DNA from 2 places in the Margalitia sp. FSL K6-0131 genome. Region 2 is predicted to be linked to the other one. Evidence: riboswitches for the same ligand, from Rfam matches in the RefSeq annotation. Region 2 holds a riboswitch; the other holds the start of a gene.
The links. A riboswitch is a leader RNA that binds a small molecule or an ion and turns the genes downstream of it on or off. The one in region 2 is predicted to bind glycine.
Positions count from the first base shown of each region.

Region 1: another riboswitch for glycine. It lies ahead of gcvT (glycine cleavage system aminomethyltransferase GcvT); the one in region 2 lies ahead of NSQ59_RS26955 (amino acid permease).

Region 1 covers NZ_JBBOZS010000001.1:2,159,325-2,169,144, reverse strand. The annotation lists gene NSQ59_RS10495 (vitamin B12-dependent ribonucleotide reductase) at 1-1,492, opposite strand, end outside; gene NSQ59_RS10490 (rhodanese-like domain-containing protein) at 1,972-2,352, shown strand; gene NSQ59_RS10485 (AAA family ATPase) at 2,683-3,480, shown strand; gene gcvPB (aminomethyl-transferring glycine dehydrogenase subunit GcvPB) at 3,515-4,972, opposite strand; gene gcvPA (aminomethyl-transferring glycine dehydrogenase subunit GcvPA) at 4,965-6,314, opposite strand; gene gcvT (glycine cleavage system aminomethyltransferase GcvT) at 6,334-7,437, opposite strand; glycine riboswitch at 7,620-7,717, opposite strand; gene NSQ59_RS10465 (DEAD/DEAH box helicase) at 7,903-9,609, shown strand; gene NSQ59_RS10460 (YqhG family protein) at 9,578-9,820, shown strand, end outside.
Region 2 covers NZ_JBBOZS010000001.1:5,529,020-5,538,839, forward strand. The annotation lists gene NSQ59_RS26945 (UbiD family decarboxylase) at 1-452, opposite strand, end outside; gene NSQ59_RS26950 (LysR family transcriptional regulator) at 668-1,483, shown strand; gene NSQ59_RS26955 (amino acid permease) at 1,634-2,998, opposite strand; glycine riboswitch at 3,133-3,213, opposite strand; gene rlmH (23S rRNA (pseudouridine(1915)-N(3))-methyltransferase RlmH) at 3,489-3,968, opposite strand; gene NSQ59_RS26965 (S1C family serine protease) at 4,276-5,529, opposite strand; gene NSQ59_RS26970 (MBL fold metallo-hydrolase) at 5,827-6,621, opposite strand; gene NSQ59_RS26975 (two-component system regulatory protein YycI) at 6,638-7,528, opposite strand; gene NSQ59_RS26980 (YycH family regulatory protein) at 7,515-8,828, opposite strand; gene walK (cell wall metabolism sensor histidine kinase WalK) at 8,825-9,820, opposite strand, start outside.

The DNA of each region.
Region 1 (9,820 bases), 3.4 Mb from region 2:
CTAAATTCACCGCTGCTAAGTTGCAGACACTGAATGGTGCGAGGGGTTGTTCACCACATGGGTTTGTCGCAACGACTTTTTGTCCATATGCCTTTGCATTAGTCATGTCGTTTGCATTATCAATAAAGAAAATACCAGGTTCTGCAGAATAAGTTGCACAAATATTAATTAAATTCCACAATTCTTTTGCTTTTATTTTGCGGTATGTTTTGACTTTATGTCCGAGCTTTTCCCATTCACGAACGTCTCCGACTTTATGCCATTCTTCATTATAAATCTTCATTTCTTCCTCGCTATAATTTTCAACATCTGGGAAACGAAGTTCATATACAGCATCTTGTTCAACTGCATCCATGAAATCTTTTGTTAAACATACAGAAATATTGGCACCTGTTAAGAATTCTGGATTATGAACGGTATAGGTACCACCAGCAGTCAACTTTTCCTGAGCATCATTTAAAATACCTTCGCTAAAACCACCTTGGCCAGGAATCGATTTATAATTTAATATTCCCTGATACATCGCTTTTTCTTGTTCAGTCAGCGGTGTAAATTTGAGCTTTTCTTTCGCGTGCTTTTTAATTGTCTCGTCTTCTGTCGTCTCAAGTAAAAATCTTAATATACGAGGATTTTGCATTTTTGAAATAATAAATTCCACTATATCCGGGTGCCATGAAGAAAGCATTATCATTTGTGCCCCACGTCTTGATCCACCTTGTTCTACAAGATGTGTGAGTTTCGCAATATCATCCAACCATGAAACTGATCCGGATGATTTTCCGTTTACCCCTTTTGCTAATGTATTTCTTGGACGAAGTGTTGAACCGTTAGTTCCGACTCCGCCGCCTCGGCTCATGATTTCCATTACTTGCTTCCTGTGTTCGGAAATACCTTCGCGGGAATCAGGAACAAACGGCATCACATAGCAATTAAAATACGTTACATCTGTATCAGCTCCAGCGCCGTATAATACCCTACCGGCTGGAACAAAATTTAGGTTTACTAATTCTTGATAGAATTTTTCAAACCATTCTTTACGTTTTTCCTCTGTTTTTTCAACTGCAGCAAGGCCTGTTGCGTTGCGTTTCGCAATTTGCTCATAATAAACTTCTAAAGGCTTTTCAATTATGTCAATAGATCGAACAATTAAGCCTGTTTCTATTTCGTTTTGATCATCAAGTGCACTTCTGTACTCCTCCTCAATCAAAACCTTTGCAACATTTCTTTCCCAATCTATCTCTTGTATAAATCCTAATCCGCGAGCAGGAAATTTAGGGTCTTCTTTGATGGTTAAAACGACAAAGTCACCAGCTGTAAGAGTAATCTTTTCTGTATCCTTGAATGCATAGCGGTCAATCATGACAAGACGGGATACCCCTTTATGCGTGATGTGCATGTCAGAAGAAATAGGGTGAACTTGAGGAAAAAGACTAATATCCTTGTTTAACCTCTCCTTATCAATATTCATTTTTGTGGTAAACGCAACAGACATTTTGACAACTCCTTTATATATCTATCAATTTCTAACTCTAGCAAGTTAAACTCTGAGATGTATTTACTTATAATAAATTATCATAAATCCCACCTCAATATCAACATATAGTATTTAAAAAACAGAATTATATACTATATATAGTTTTTAGGTGACTTTTGTCTGTTTTTGTCAAATGTTGAATAAAGCAAAATTAGGAGATTAGAAGAGATATTCTAAGATTCAATAGGAATTATCCTTAAAAACAGATGAATTCCCACGTTGCAATAGAAACAATTAAAAATTAAACCCCGCATTAAAAGGGAATTCTACGCAATAGCAATTTATAAAAAAAATAAATATTTTTGTTGAAATTTTTATTTTTTTATATTAGAAGGTGATTTTTTTAATCTTATACAGTTTTGTTAAAATGTTTTGATTCATGAAGCTTTGACGAATATAATAGATATAGTGTTACTCGCAGAAAGGAGCAAAAAAAATTGTCACAATGGTATTTTTTTATCATCGTAGTTGTAGCGATTCTTGCTTATACTCTTTATAATTATTTTGCGCAAAAAAGAATCGTTAAAACATTAACAGAAGAAGAATTCAAAGCCGGATATCGAAAGGCTCAGCTTATTGATGTTCGTGAGGTAAATGAATTTGAGAACGGTCACATCCTTGGAGCCCGGAATATTCCTCTATCTCAAATGAAAATGAGAATGAAAGAAATTCGCCCGGATAAACCTGTTTATCTATATTGCCAAAGCGGGATGAGAAGTGCACGTGTCGCTCAGATGTTATACCGAAAAGGCTATAAGGACTTATATCAGCTACAAGGCGGCTTTAAGAAGTGGACTGGCCGTATTAAAGCAAAATAATGAAAACCGCAGATTGACTGCGGTTTTTTATATAGGCTCTATTATTTTTCGTTCACGTATGAGAATTCATAGGCGGAGCATTTCCGGCTAATGTATATAATGGAGGCATAAGTAGTAGATATAAGCGGAGATATTCCGATTAACTGCTCTAAATAGGACAAAATCTAAGGATTTGGATAAGATAACCGGAAAACCTCCCCTTATTTTTAGGGAAATAGGAGTATTTCCAAATTTAAACGGAAATTTTCCGTTTATTTTTCAAACAGGTAAAATCAATATTCAGTTATTACAGGGCCTTTATATAAAAAAAGAAAGATAGGTGAAAAAGTTATGTTTTTACAGTCGATACAATGGAAGGATATAACCTCCAACCGTAATTATCCTTTTTCTTTGCCGATCTTTGAAGATTTTCAGTCCATTCACTTACTTCATCCAATTACTATTTTCATAGGGGAAAACGGGAGTGGAAAATCAACGTTTCTGGAAGGTTTAGCAGCAGCCTGTCAGCTTCCGACTGCGGGTGGTGCAGAAGTAAATGATGACCCTGATTTACGGCACGCAAAGGCGCTAGCTGATTCTTTCTTTATAAAATGGCGGGAAAAGACAAGAACAGGTTTCTTTCTTAGAGCGGAGGATTTTATATCATTCACAAAACGAGTCAAACAGATGAGATTAGAAGCGGAACATCAATTGAATTTAATAGAAGAAGAATACAGACATAAGTCAGCTCATGCAAAATCCCTAGCATCTTTGCCACACAAACGAACATTATATGAACTAAATCACCTCTATCAAAATGGTTTGGAAACTAGATCCCACGGTGAAAGCTTTTTAGATTTCTTTCAAGCAAGAATCAAGCCAAATGGGCTATATTTACTCGATGAGCCAGAAGCTCCTTTATCTCCTATGCGGCAACTTACATTAATCAGTATTATTCTCGAAGCAGTTCAAAGCGGATCCCAATTTATCATTGTCACTCATTCTCCAATATTAATGGGGATTCCTGATGCAGATTTATATACTTTTGATTCTCATCCTCCTGCAAAAATAGACTTTGAGGAGACGGAGCATGTTCAGATTACAAAACAATTTTTAGAAGCACCGCAGCGCTTTCTAAAATATCTATAGAAAAAGACCTCTTCCCAAAAAGAGGCCTTAATTATTATACTTGATATCTTAAAATCGGTTTTCGTGCCGCTTGTGTTTCATCAAGACGTTTAATGACAGTGTTATGCGGAGCTTCTTGCACAATCTCAGGATTCTCTTCCGTTTCTTTTGCAATTTGAATCATTGCATCGATAAAGGCATCAAGCGTTTCCTTTGATTCTGTTTCCGTAGGCTCAATCATCATACACTCTTCCACATTAAGCGGGAAGTAAATAGTAGGCGGATGGTATCCAAAGTCTAACAGTCGTTTTGCGATATCCAATGTACGTACACCAAGTTTCTTTTGACGTTTGCCGCTTAATACAAATTCATGCTTACAATGACGATCATACGGAAGATCATAATATTCTGCTAATCTTCTCATCATATAATTCGCATTTAATACTGCATTTTCTGTTACCGCTTGTAATCCGTCAGGACCCATTGTCCGGATATACGTATAGGCTCTGACATTAATACCAAAGTTTCCGTAATATGGTTTTACACGGCCAATGGATTGTGGACGATCATAATCAAAGGCAAATTCGTCCCCTTTTTTCACGATAACTGGTTTCGGTAAGAAAGGAATTAATTCTTTTTTCACTCCAACAGGTCCAGAGCCAGGTCCACCACCACCATGAGGTCCAGTAAATGTTTTATGAAGGTTTAAATGCACGACATCAAATCCCATATCTCCTGGGCGTGCTTTCGATAATACAGCATTAAGGTTTGCACCATCATAATACAATTTACCACCGGCGCTATGAACAATCTCCGCCATTTCAAGAATATTTTCTTCAAAAAGACCAAGAGTATTTGGGTTAGTCAGCATTAAAGCAGCCGTATCAGGTCCAACTAAGCTTCTTAAATCATCTAAATCTACCAAGCCATTTTCATTTGACTTAACCGTAATCGTTTCAAGACCAGCTACAGTAGCAGATGCAGGATTCGTACCGTGAGCAGAATCAGGAACAATTACTTTTGTTCTCTGTGTGTCCCCGTTTGCTTCATGATATGCACGAATCATCATTAATCCAGTCCACTCTCCATGGGCTCCAGCTGCAGGTTGAAGGGTTACTTCGTCCATTCCAGTAATTTCAATTAAATGCTCTTGTAAATCGTACAATAATCCTAAAGCACCTTGGACAGAGCTTTCATCTTGTAATGGATGAATATGGGCAAAACCAGGGTAACGAGCAACAACCTCATTAATTTTTGGATTATATTTCATCGTACAGGAACCTAGTGGATAAAATCCGGAATCAACACCGTGGTTGCGCTTTGACAACGCGGTATAGTGACGCATAATATCTAGCTCGGCTACCTCTGGAAGATTTGGTTCCTCTACTCGAAGATAATCTGTAGGAAGATATTCTCCAAGATTTGTTTCGGGTACATCTAATTCAGGTAAGCTATATCCAACACGACCTTGTTTCGTTATCTCAAAAATGAGTGGTTGATTTGCATTATTCATGGCTATCCCCCAATTCCTCTACGAAGTTATCAATTTCTTCTTTCGTGCGAAGTTCCGTTACAGCTATAAGCATATGATTCTCTAATCCTGGATAATCTCTGCCTAAATCATAGCCGCCAATGATGCCACTCTCTAATAATTTCTGATTAACTTCTTTAACAGGTTTAGCGAGCTTAACAACAAATTCATTAAAGCTTGGTCCTGTAAAAGCAATGTCAAACCCATTATCTTTGAAAACACGCTGAGCATATTGGGTCTTATGAATATTTTGTGAAGCCATTTCCTTTACGCCTTTTTTCCCTAAAGCTGTCATGGCTACAGATGCTGCAAGTGCATTTAATGCTTGGTTTGAACATATATTAGATGTAGCTTTGTCACGTCTAATATGTTGTTCACGTGCTTGTAGGGTTAATACAAATCCCCTTAGACCATTCTCATCTGTCGTTTGTCCCACTAATCGACCAGGAACTTTTCTCATTAATTTATTTGTTACAGCGAAATATCCGCAATGGGGGCCACCAAATGCAGATGGGATTCCAAAAGTTTGCGCATCCCCGACAACAATATCAGCTCCAAATGAACCAGGAGGGGTTAAAACTCCCAATGCTAGCGGATTACTTGAAACAACAAACAGCCCTTTAAATTGATGAGCAATAGGTTCAATCTCCTTTAGAGGTTCAATTTGTCCAAAAAAGTTTGGATATTGAACAATTACTGCGGCAACCTGATCATCTATTTCCGCTTTTAATGCGTCAAGGTTTGTAACACCATTTTCATGAGGAATTTCCACCACTTCAATGTATTGGCCTTTTGCATAAGTTTTTAATACTTCACGGGATTCAGGATGGACCGCTTCCGAAATAAGAACTTTTTTCCGTTTTGTTTGACCGCAAGAAAGCATTGCAGCTTCTGCAAGAGCAGTTCCCCCATCATACATAGATGAATTTGCTACATCCATACCTGTTAATTCACAAATCATCGTTTGAAATTCAAAGATTGCCTGTAATTCACCTTGAGAAATTTCAGGCTGATATGGTGTATATGCAGTATAGAATTCTGATCTTGAAATGACATGATCGACAATTGTCGGAATGTAATGGTCATATACTCCCGCTCCTAAGAAGGAAACATATTGTTTTAAGTCTGCATTCTTGGAAGCTAATCTTGATAATTCTTTTAATAAAGCTGTTTCCGATTTTGCTTTTTTAATATTATATTGACCTTTAAAACGAACTTTTTCCGGAATGTCTTGGAACAATTCATCAACTGAGTCTACCCCTATTGCTGCCAGCATCTCTTTTTGATCTTGTTCTGTCATCGGCAAATAACGATGCGTTGTCATGTTTCGGTTCTCTCCCATCCTATTTTTTTACCCTTTTATAAAATGGTGTTGGCACAACTTTAGCCTTTAATAATTTCCCACGTATTTCTACGTTTACTTCTTGGCCAATTTCACTATTTTCGATATTGACTAGTGCAAGTCCAATGTTCGTTTTGAATGTTGGAGATTGTGTACCTGAAGTTACTTCACCAATTTCAACATCACTTGCGAATACTTTGTAGCCATGTCTTGGAATGCCTCGATCAATCATTTCAATTCCAACTAACTTACGCTTTAAGCCATTTTCTTTTTGAGAGGCTAAAGCATTTTTACCGATAAAATCAGCTTCTTTCCCTACTTTCACGGCAAAGCCAATTCCCGCTTCCAATGGGGAAATATCTGCAGAAAGCTCTTGTCCGTATAAAGGAAGGGTAGCTTCAAAACGAAGTGTATCCCTTGCACCTAGTCCACAAGGTAATACTCCATCTTCTTTGCCGGTCTCTAATATAGCTTTCCATAAGCTTGCTGCATCTTCTTTTTTGCAATAAATTTCAAAACCATCTTCCCCAGTATATCCAGTTCTTGAAACCAGTGCAGAAGCTACAGATAAGTCAACGTTGGAAGAAAATTTAAAAAACTTAATCTCCGACAATTCCTTGTTTGTTGCTAGTTTTTGTAGAATTTCTTGCGCTTTCGGTCCTTGAATGGCAAGCTGTGCAATGCTATCAGAAATATTTTCAAGCTCCACATCACCGAATACATGCTTCTCTAACCATGCAAAATCCTTTTCAATATTTGCTGCGTTTACAACGAGTAAGAAATCTTCCTCTGAATTTCTATAGACCAATAAGTCATCAACGGTGCCGCCATTTTCATAACACATTGCAGTGTACTGGGCACCGTTATCTGCAATTTTCGCAATATCATTTGTCATCATTTTTTGTAAAAACGCTAAACTGTCTTTACCTTTTACCGTGAATTCTCCCATATGAGAAACATCAAATAATCCAGCTTTTGTTCTCACGGCCTCATGCTCTTCCTTAATGCTAGAGAATTGCACCGGAAGCTCCCATCCGCCAAAATCAATTGTTTTCCCACCATATTCTTTATAAACATCAAACAATGGTGTTCTTTTTAATGACATTCTTTTTCCCCCTCATTTGATAGTAGAATTCTTACTATGCTCTTTTTTAGGCAGAAAGGCATAAAAAAGGACAGAAAAACTCTGCATATTAAAGCCTGAGTTTCTCTGTCCTGTAACCTGAAAGTTTACCGTCATAATGGTTTTCCTCTTGGGTGGCTTATAATAAGCACTCTCCAGAGCTGCGTCAAACAAGAGTCTTTTTGCCTGAGAGATTCACAACTTTCGCTATTTGCTCCTTCGGCGCTGCCAACTACGCGGCAGTCTCTCCCCCTGTTCTCATTCGCCTATATTAAATTAAAAAGTGGGCATACTAAGAAATAACGAAAATGTCATGCTTTACTTTATGTTCAAGCTATTTTCATCCTAACATTAAACACATTTTTCAGCAATCATTTTTAGTACAGAATTAGGACATATTTTATTCTATTTTACAGTCCTTGGATCACAGAATAAGGAGTGGCATAAATGACGATCCATATTGAATTTGATCAAGTTTGGGGAGAGGAATTATCAGAGCGTTTCGGGAAGGATGGTCCATGGGGAAATTGGGAGCTTTATAAGCTAGCAATTGAAATGGAAAAACATTTCATTATCCCTGAATTTGAAGGATTACAAGCTCCAAAGCATTTAGCAAATCTTAAACCTTTGCCACATCAATTAGAGGTTGCGAGACAAGTAGTCGAAAAGATGAACGGAAAAGCGATTCTTGCAGATGAAGTAGGGCTCGGGAAAACAATTGAAGCCGGCTTAATCTTAAAAGAATATATGATTCGAAAACTGGTGAAAAAAGTTTTGATTTTAGTACCTGCCTCATTAGTTTCTCAATGGGCTTTCGAGTTAAATACGAAATTTCATATTCCTGCTGTTGCACAAAAGAAAAGCTATGTATGGGATCAATGCGATTGTGTTGTTTCATCTATCGATACAGCGAAAAGAAGTCCGCACAGAGAAAAAATATACGAACAAAATTATGATTTAGTGATAATCGATGAAGCGCACAAACTAAAAAATCATAAAACCAAAAACTATGAATTTGTTCAAAATCTTAAAAAGAAATTTTGTTTATTATTGACGGCGACCCCTATCCAAAACCGGATTGACGAAATCTTTCATCTCGTGTCTTTATTAAAGCCCGGACATCTAGGCAACCAAACAGGGTTTCTTGAGAAATATAAAAATGGGGATCGTAATATAAAAGATGATAAACATCTTAATGATTTAGTTAATAAGGTTATGATCCGCAATCGCCGTGTAGATACAGGAATTGAATGGACGAAACGCCATGTAAAAACTGTATTAATAGAATTTAATAACGAAGAAAGAGAACTTTATAATGCAATTGATGTTTTAAAAGGAAATCATGATTATGTCGCAAATGCCGGATTTACCATTATGACACTGCAAAGAGAAGCATGCAGCAGCAGAGAGGCTGTATATTATACATTAAAAAATATGCTTAAAAAAAGAGAAAATCCAACACCTGAATTTGAGGAAAAAATACACTTCCTCATAAAAAAAATTGAAGCGGTTAAACAAAATTCAAAAGCGGAAAAAACACTGGAGCTTATAAAGCAAATAAATGATAAAGTTATCATTTTTACAGAATACCGTGCAACCCAACTTTATTTGCAATGGTTTTTAAAACAGCATGGAATCACTTCTGTTCCGTTTCGCGGCGGATTTAAACGAGGAAAAAAAGACTGGATGAAAGAACTGTTCCAAAAACATATCCAAGTTCTGATTGCAACTGAAGCTGGCGGGGAGGGAATTAATCTACAATTTTGTCACCATATGATTAACTTTGATTTGCCATGGAATCCGATGAGATTGGAGCAAAGGATTGGACGTGTACATCGTCTTGGTCAGGAAGAGGATGTGCATATTTATAATTTTGCTACAAAAAACACAGTAGAAGATCATATTTTAAAGCTGCTGTACGAAAAAATTAATTTATTTGAGCGGGTTATTGGAGAGCTGGATGACATATTGACAAGACTGGAATTCGGTAAATTGGAGAACCATTTAAAAGATATCTTTCAGAATTCTAAATCTGAAGGGGAAATGAAAATAAAAATGGAGAACCTAACAGAAATGATTCAATTTGCAGAAACGATGAAAAATCGAGAGGAGGAAACGCTGCATGCAGCAGGAGGAAATTCATCAATATCTTGAACGTTACTTCTTGGCTAATGAATGCGAAATTTTGGAGAACCAAAATGGTTATTTAACCGTACAACTTACTATTGATATGGATAAAGAACTTATGAATCGCCCTTTTTATTGGCATTATTTAGAGAAAACAGGTGGTATTCCTAATCCTGCAAAGCTAACTATTATTACAGATAAAAGTAAAACTCCTGATGAAGTCAAAGGCGAAATGATT
Region 2 (9,820 bases):
CCGTAAGTATTAATATAACGTCCTCCATCTCCAACATGAATATATGGTGTAGGCAATTTAGTAAGGTCAATCTCATCATCAAACAATTTATTTTCCTTACACTCACCATCTGTAACTAAGCGGGGTGAAATGGGAGTAACATCGGGAAGATGAGACCATGCTTCAACTAACTCAGGGGCAGGAGTATTTATTGGTAATCCCAGGGAGAGAGCTACTCGTATAAATGGATGTTCCTTATTGGGGCTCATTCCTACTGGTGCTCCTAACACTTCAAAGCCGAGTGTACTATCTTTAATACTTTTGAAAAGTGGTGCTGGAGCAGGTAATTCATAAGCGCGACGAATGATAGCACTCATTTCTAAATTCCAATCTACTTCTTGATTAATAGCAACTACCTCGTTGTATTCCTTTAAAATTTGCACATACTCCCGAAAACTTTTAATTGGCTTCATAAATATTTCCCTCCTTAAATAATTTTCGCTCATTATCTTCACCTATTTATTTTATTGCTAGGTTTGAATGTATGTAAAATATATATAATAATAGGTAAATATATATAAAATATATAATTGAAAAAGGTGCTAAAATAATGGACTTAAAAAAGCTTGTCTATTTCGTTACAATTGCTGAAGAAGGACAAATCACTCGTGCTGCGAAGCGCTAACATATTGCTCAACCTCCTCTAAGTATGCAGTTGAAATCTTTAGAGGAAGAATTGGGTGTCATATTAATTAAACGCGATAAAGGGGGATTTGCATTTGAATTAACACCTGCTGGACTGACTTTTTATAAAAGAGCTAAAGAGGTTTTAAATTCTATTAATGAAATGGTAACAGAGGTAAAGGAGGAGCAAGCAGGTATTAGAGGAAAATTATCTATTGGGACTGTTATGTCTTGTGTACCTTACCTTCCTCCGGTTTTAAAAGTTTTCCAAGAAAAGTATCCTGACGTTTCTTTTCAACTTTTTGAGGAAGATTCCCAAAGAGTAGAGGATCTTCTGCAAAGTAAAGAAATTGAACTAGGGATTATAAGATTACCTTTACAGTCCCAAAATGTTAATAACATTTCCATCTATCCGTTGCAATCCGACCCACTTGTAGCCATCCAACCAGCTAATTGGAATATCTTTAAGGGAAAAACCATTTCAATTGAAGAATTAGAGAAATATCCTCTTTTGGTACTGCATGGGCAAGGCGATTATAGTGTTTTTCATAAGTTTGTTGAGACATGTAACATCCACGAATTTAATCCAAAGATTATTTGCGAAAGCCCAGATGTAACAACACTAATGAAATTAGCGGATTCAGGGATAGGAATCGCCATTGTTCCTAAAATAGCGGTGCAATTAGGACTGAAAGAATCATTATCATATGCGGAAATCATACCTAAAATTAAATCCGATACTGCACTTATATGGATAGAAAATCAATTCTTGTCCAAAACTGCACAAAACTTTAAGGAGACTTTCATTAATTTATTTTAGGTGACTCGTTTTAGTTTTAGAAGTAAGCACCTCTCCACCAAATTAGAGGTGCTGCTACTTTTATCTCAAAAACCTGATTTACTTATGGTACGGTTCTGCATCCCGTAAGCATTAATATATAAGGGCTCAGATATAATTTAATGGTTGATTCTATGCTGATAATGTAATATTTTTTTCTTCTTTCTTCCTATATGAATACCAAATAAATAATAGTATAAACCATAGAGGTGTTAACAAAAGGGCAGACCGTGTAGCTTCAGCAAACAGCATAATAATAAGAATGATGGCAAACAAGATTAGGACAACGTAGTTAATAAATGGTGTTAATGGCGCTTTAAAATTTGATTTTGCCTGTAATTCTGAACGTTTTTTCTTATATCTTAAATGACAAACTAGAATGACGCCCCAAACCCAAATAAAACAAATAGCACTAATGGTTGTCACGATTCCAAAAGCTTGTTCCGGAATAAGTTTGGTCAAAATAGCTCCCACCGATAGAACATGCGTAGAGATCCATAACGCGTTACCTGGGACATGATTTTTATTTAGTTTTGCAAAATTAGATGGCCCCTGGTTATGATTGCTTAAACTATATAGGATACGGCTTGTTGAAAACATTCCGCTATTACAAGCAGAAGCTGCTGAAGTCAATACGACAAAATTAATGATTCCTGCTGCAATCGGTACCCCGACTAAACTAAACGTTTTAACAAAAGGACTTTCTGCTGCATTTAATTCCGTCCATGGGTTAATACATAAAAGGACAATAAGCGCGCCAACGTAGAAAAATAGAATCCTTAAAGGAATTTTATTTATAGCCGATGGAATATTTTTTTCTGGATTGGATGTTTCCGCTGCCGATACACCTACTAATTCCACACCGACAAATGCAAATACAACCATTTGGAACGAAAGTAAGAAACCCGTGATTCCGTTTGGAAAAAGTCCCCCATGTTCCCAAATATTTTTAAACGTAACCATGCCTTGAGTTGTCTTGAATCCCATCACCAGTAATATAATCCCAATGACAATTAATACAAGAATCGTGATTACCTTTATTAAAGCAAACCAAAACTCCAATTCTCCAAAAATCTTTACAGTTAGTAGATTGAGTCCCAGTAAAATCATCAAACTGACGAGCGCTGGTATCCATTGCGGAATATGGAACCAATATTGTACATAAACACCTACTGCTATCACATCACCCATAGCAGTCATAATCCAACAAAACCAATAGGTCCATCCGGTTACAAACGCAAACCGAGGTCCAAGATAGTCTTCAGCAATGTCTGTAATCGATTGATATCCCGCTTTAGACAACAGGAGTTCTCCAAGCGCCCTCATAACAAAAAAAACGGCGATTCCTACGATTAAATAAGCAAGGATGATAGAAGGGCCTGCCAATTGTATGGCTTTACCGGATCCTAAGAATAATCCCGTACCAATGGTGCCGCCAATTGCGATTAGTTGAACATGACGATTTGATAAACCCCTCTTTAATTCTTGTTGTGCCAATCCTGACTCCCCCTAATTAAATATTTTAGTTAAACCAATAAAAAAAGAGATTGGAGGATATCCAATCTCTTTTCCAAAAGAATAATAAATAATATTTGTTATGCTAAATATAATCAGCACAAAAAATAAATATTCAGTACTCTTCTGTCCTTTTGCCTGAGATTGTGAACCCTTCGGCGCCGCAAAATTCTTGCGATCTCTCCAGAAGCTGCTCCTGCTATAGTGTGATCCATAGCAATCATAGCCTGCTAATGATTAAATTCTATTAATTATTGCTAAATAATTTTTAATTTTAGTAGTAGTTCATTACTTTGTCAACCACATACTTAAAAATCCATTTAAACTCTTATTCAGAGAAAATTTTACAATGACCCAATAAAAAACTACCTTTATCTGCGATATATTTATATAACTAAGCTAACTGGACTTCACCTATTAAACTACTTTTATTAATAAAATGATGAAATTCCCCCGTTTTCTAAAACCTCATTTACTTATGATACGGTTCCCCCCGAATAATCCGAAACGCCCGATACACCTGCTCCACCAACACCAATCTCATCAGCTGATGCGGAAACGTCATCTTCGAAAAGGATAAACTTTCATTCGCTCGCTGCATAACTTCCGAGCTTAATCCAAGCGAGCCACCAATCACAAATGCAATTTTACTTTTCCCATATGTCGCGAGCTTGTCTAATCCATCTGCAAGTTCTTCTGAAGTTTTCATTTTACCCTCAATTGCCAGAGCGATCACATGTGTATCCTGGCTGATTTTCGCTAGGATTCGTTCTCCTTCTTTTTGTTTGACTTGTTCCATTTCGGTTTCGCTTAGAATTTCCGGTGCTTTTTCGTCTGGCACTTCGATGATTTCTACTTTTGCATAGGCGGTTAATCTTTTTAAATATTCGTCTATTCCTTGTTTTAAGTATTTTTCTTTTAGTTTTCCAACTGCGATAATTGAGATATTCACAATTCATCCCCACTTTACAAACAGATTACAAACAAGATATCCACAGAACTTATCCACATATCCACATTATCTATCCACATTTTGTATAGGAATATTTGTTCTCCACAATATATATTATTCTATTCACACTTGTGGATAAGTGCTTAAGACCCAATCAACGGTCATATTTGCATAATAATTTTCCTGCTTTTTACCTAAAAATTTGATTGTATTCCATATTATCCACATTCCATCATACCATAGTTTTTTATCCACAAAAAAAATACAGGGGTCATTTATCCCCTGCATTTTTTTTATTCACATGTGATTACATTCTTGACTCATTAGACAATTTTACAGTAACTTCTTTTAAGTTACCATTACGATAGAATGTAACCTTCATTGTATCACCAGGTTTTTTCTTATCGTATAAATACTTTCTTAATTCAAGGACATCGCTAACTTTATGTCCATCTAATTTTATAATTACATCAAGTTCTTTTAAACCTGCATTTTCAGCTGGTGATTTAGGGTCAACAGATTCAATCATAACACCGTCTGTAACATCCTTTGGTAAGTGTAATGTTTCTTGTTGGTGATATGCCGGTATGTCACTAACATTCTGTAAAGTTACACCCATAGATGGTCTTGTAATCTTTCCGAACTTCTCAAGCTTTGTAATAATTGGTTCTACATAATTAATTGGGATAGAAAATCCAATTCCCTCAACGGCTTCTTGAGCAATTTTCATGGAATTTATACCAACTACTTGACCGTCAATATTAATGAGTGCTCCACCACTATTACCAGGATTGATAGCAGCATCGGTTTGAATTACTTCCGCTTGCCAATCCTCTACACCGTCGTTATTAATGTCCACTGGTACAGTACGATTGATACCAGAAACAATACCCTGTGTTACAGATCCAGCAAACTGTTCGCCTAGTGGGTTACCAATTGCAATAACGGGTTCACCCAGCTTCAATTTACTAGAATCTCCAAATTGTGCGATCGTTGATACTTTCGAACCGTCCACTTCCACTACTGCTAAGTCTGTCCATATATCACTGCCTAATAATTTTGCTGGAAGTTTTGTGCCGTTCGATAAAGTTACTTCTAGCTGATCTGCACCTTCTACCACGTGGTTATTGGTTACTATATAGGCTTTTCCGTTAGCTTTCTTATAAATAACTCCTGAACCTGACCCTGTTTCTTGTTCAGTTGATCGACCTTTTCCTTGGCTGCCGCTTATGCCATCCTGTGACCAAAAGCCTTGAGATTGTATGTTTGCAATCCCCACAACTGCTTTTTCTGCTTTACTTACTGCATTCGTAACATCTGTTGTTACATTAAGAGAAACATTTTTCCCTTGCACATTATTTTTATTAGGAATAGCAGTAGCTGTTTCTTGTTTATCTTGTGTTGTGTTTTTGGATAAAATACCACCAATATTCGGGACAACTAGCAATACGATAAGAGCACCAATGATTACACCAACTAAACTTGATAGTAGATACCCACCTTTTCCTTTTTCTTTTCGATAACGGCTTTGTCCTTGATCATCTTGATCATAATAACCCATAGCAATCATTCCTTTCTCAAAAGGTAAGCTCATATTATTTTGCCTATATATGCTATTATTATAATCAGCATTTATTAAAAATTAATTAAAACCTCATAAGAATTACCATTTTTAATTTTTTTTAATATTTAATACATAATAAGCTAAGCTCTTGACAGGTGTGCGTATTTATTGTTCTACGGAAGGTTATTTCTCATCGTTGTAACCATTTTTATTAAAAAAAGTGGAGCAAAAAAAACGATGTTTTCCTGTCTCCACTTTTATTCCCGAAACTACTATTCTTGTAAACCTATTTTTCTAAACTGCTGTTAATGGGGTGGGAATCTTCGGATCTGTATCATAAAGATCAAAAGATTCTCCAACTATCAAGCCTCTTGATTGTAATGTTTGCGTGACACTCATTCGAGCTAAGTCTTTTAAATTATTGTCCAGACTTAAGTGAGCTAAATAGATTCTCTTTGTCTGATCTCCTATCACATCGCTCATCGCAACTGCTGCATCCTCATTGGAAACATGGCCGACATCACTTAATATACGTCGTTTTATATTCCAAGGATATCGACCCATCCTAAGCATTTGCACGTCGTGATTACTCTCAAATATATATACATTTGCATTCGAAATAATGCCCTTCATGCGGTCGCTTACATATCCTGTATCTGTAATTAAAACAATCTTCTTATTATCTTGATGGAAAACGTAAAACATTGGTTCCGCAGCATCATGGGAAACACCAAATGATTCAATGCTTAACCCGCCAAACGACTTAACGGTTTCCATATCAAAGGTAAACTTTTGCTCTGTAGGAATTTCGCCAATTAATCCTTCCATTGCAGACCAGGTTTTCTGATTTGCATAGACAGGCAAATCATATTTTCTTGCTAAAACCCCTACCCCTTTAATATGGTCGCTATGCTCATGTGTAACAAGTATTCCGTTTAAATTTTCTATTTTGCGATCAATTTTTTGAAACAAGGCTTCCATTTGACGCCCGCTAAAACCAGCATCTACTAAAAATGAATGTTCATCTGTTTCAACATATATCGCATTTCCTGTGCTTCCACTTGCAAGCACACTAAAATGCAAGGACATTACGTTCACTCCTGTATTAATAATCTCCTGGTTCTTTTTGTTTTTCTTTTAAGTCCAATTTATCCTGTATTGGTGAATCATTTTTTGAATTTGAATTTGGATCATTTATACTACTACTATTATTCATATTGAAGACTTCACCCTCAAATGCATTTACGAAAAAATCCTCGGTTTTGCCGTCATGAACAACAGTAAAATGCCAAGTTGGCACTAATAATTGCAAGTCAGAGGATTGGATCCTTGTATAGTAGCCTAAATCTGGTGTCTTTATATGACTTTTGCGTTTTAGCATCCCTTTATTATGAAGGGTATCAATCGCCTTAATTGGTGCCAGAACATCCCCCTCTTTTAATTCGCTATCTTCACCAAATTTCAGTAATGTTTGATCATACGAAACGATTTCATTTTTATCATTCAAATAAAAGATAATTTGACCATTAATATTTTGATATATTTTTTTACCTTTATATGTTTGGCTATATATAATTTGTTTCATATCTTTATCATATTTCCAAAAGGTATACTGGTCTCCATAGAGAATATTTTTCTTGACCACCTGTTCCATCGAATCCTGATTTATTTGTCCTGAAACTACAATAGGTTTGTTAAAATACGAAGTAATACCTGTCCCATCCTTCGTAATTAAGGCGGATTGGTTTTTCCCAATACTCTTTATATCTTTATTTGTAAATATTTTAGATTTTCCCTTCACATACTGACTGGTAGTGTTATCACTTGGGAGTTGATCGTACGTTATTTCATCCGCTTTTAACCTTTCTTCATCAGAAGTGTTTTGAATGACATCTATTTGGCCCTTGGAATATTTATTGAAAAGCTGTGTTGCCAAAAATAAGTCCAGGATCAGGAATACAATAATAAACATGGTTTTTGTCTTACTCCATTCCATTTTGACCCCTCCCTATTTCTAACGCTGGGGACCAAGTACCTTCATATAAGCAATACCATTTTGGTTCAAAAGAAAAAGCTTCTGAAGTATCCGGATCCATTTGCATGGTATAACCGATTTCGAGATCCTGAATACTATTCTTTTGAATATGTGGGTTTGCTAATAGGTCTTTTAAGACCTGCTTTCCAGATGGAAGGGTCTTTTTAGAATAGTTCCATTGCGTTTCTAAAGCTACATATGGACGTCGATATTCGTAAATCTCATCATTTTCTCCCCAAATTTGCTGAATTTCCGCCATATCATTTGAGTTAAAAACAGGATATCCATCCATAAATAATCGAAAAATAACCTGGTGACTATTATTATCTAAATTAAAAAATCGATATTCACCTGTCCAGCCACCATGTTCATTCACAAAATTTATACTTTGATTTAATAAAGTTCTTGGATCAGATTTATAACTTAGATTCTCCGCAGGGTTGACAAACGATAACATATTATTCTTTAAATCAATTTTCATCAAGCTGGTACTGCTGAAGTATTCAATTTTATCTTTTGATTCACTTTTTTGTATAGAATTAGGATCATTAAATAATATCTTTTTAAAGCTTTCCAATTCATCTTTATCCTTAATTGTATATTCATATTGCGAAATAGAGGTAGTAGACTTTGGCAAAAATGTGTAGTGATTGTTCCCTAGCTCAACAAACTCATATGGGGAATATACACTTTTTTGTTTTTGCTTCGTTCTATTTAAAAAGGCTTGAATTTCATTATTACTTACAGATGAACTTGCCATTTTACGGTTCTCTGTATCGATAAAATAAATATTTTTTTCTTTCTGCGCCCCTTTTTCAAAATCAATTACAATTTTGTCAAAGTATATATTTGATGTTTGTTTTTTATTGATTTGCAGAATTCCTTTATAGACTTCAAATGGGACTCTGCTAGGAAAATCAATCTCCATATGATTATTTTCTTGAATAAAATAACGAAGTTCGTTATCCGTTAATGTTTTTTGGGTTCCTATATCAAAGAAATGCCATTCTTGCATTTCGTTGATTACACGGTCTATTTCCGTCACTTCCACTGTTCCCAAATGGGTATGATTTTGATGGAGCACAATTTTATTAGGCTTTATCAAATCTGGAATTTTCTTAGCAGCTGAAATTGGCGTATTAGTTACATCCTGATTGAGTTCATGGTAGCTAGGTTTGTATGTCCAAACAGACCATGTTAAATAAATACTGCCCGCGACTAATAGTGTTAGAATAATGGTTTTTATTGTTTCAAACTTCATGACCAATCATCCTCTAGTGAACGGTCGAATGGAAGGGATATACTAATAGTCGTCCCTTTTCCTTCAACACTTTTTGCAGAAATGGTACCACCATGCGCTTCCACCATTTCCTTGGCAATAGCAAGTCCTAAACCTGTTCCACCCATTTGACGGGTACGTGCCTTGTCAACACGATAGAATCGTTCAAATATCTTCTTCAATTTATCCTTCGGTATACCTAGCCCTTGATCAGAAATACTTACTTCTATCGAATCTTCTTGTGCTTTTACCCTAAAGGTAATTTGACCGCCCTCCGGTGAATACTTAATCGCATTTGAAATGATATTATCCAGGATTTGAGTCATTTTATCTTCATCAACTTCAACAAACAGTGCTTCATTAGGAAGTTTACGTTTAAAAGAAATATATTCCGGCTTTGTCATTTCAAAACGATCAATAATATGATGGAAGAATTCGATAAAGTTTATCCAATCTTTATTTAACGGATCATCCGCTCTATCCATTTTGGATAGCTTAAATAAGTCATTTACCATACGAATCATTCGCTCAGTTTCATTTTGAGTAACACTTAAAAACCGTGGTGCTATTTCTTTGTCCTGCCATGCACCATCCGCTAAAGCTTCCAGGTAGCTTCTCATTGTTGTCAATGGGGTCCGTAATTCATGAGAGACATTTGCTACAAATTCCCGCCGCTCCATTTCAATCTTTTCTTGCTCTGTAATATCATGCAGAACAATAATAAGGCCGCTAACAAAACCAGTTTCACCTTGAATAACAGAGATATTTCCTCTTAAAATATACGGTTCCTCGTCCGTGCTAAAATCGAGAATAATCGATTCCTTTTCATTTAATAAGTCATTAAAGGAATGATCTCTTTCAATTCCTAAAGCTGTTACAATGTTTTGTGAGAGAATTGTTTCACGTGAAACATCGATCATTTCTGTAGCTGCATCATTAATCAGGATAACCCTTCCCCTACGGTCCGTTGCAAT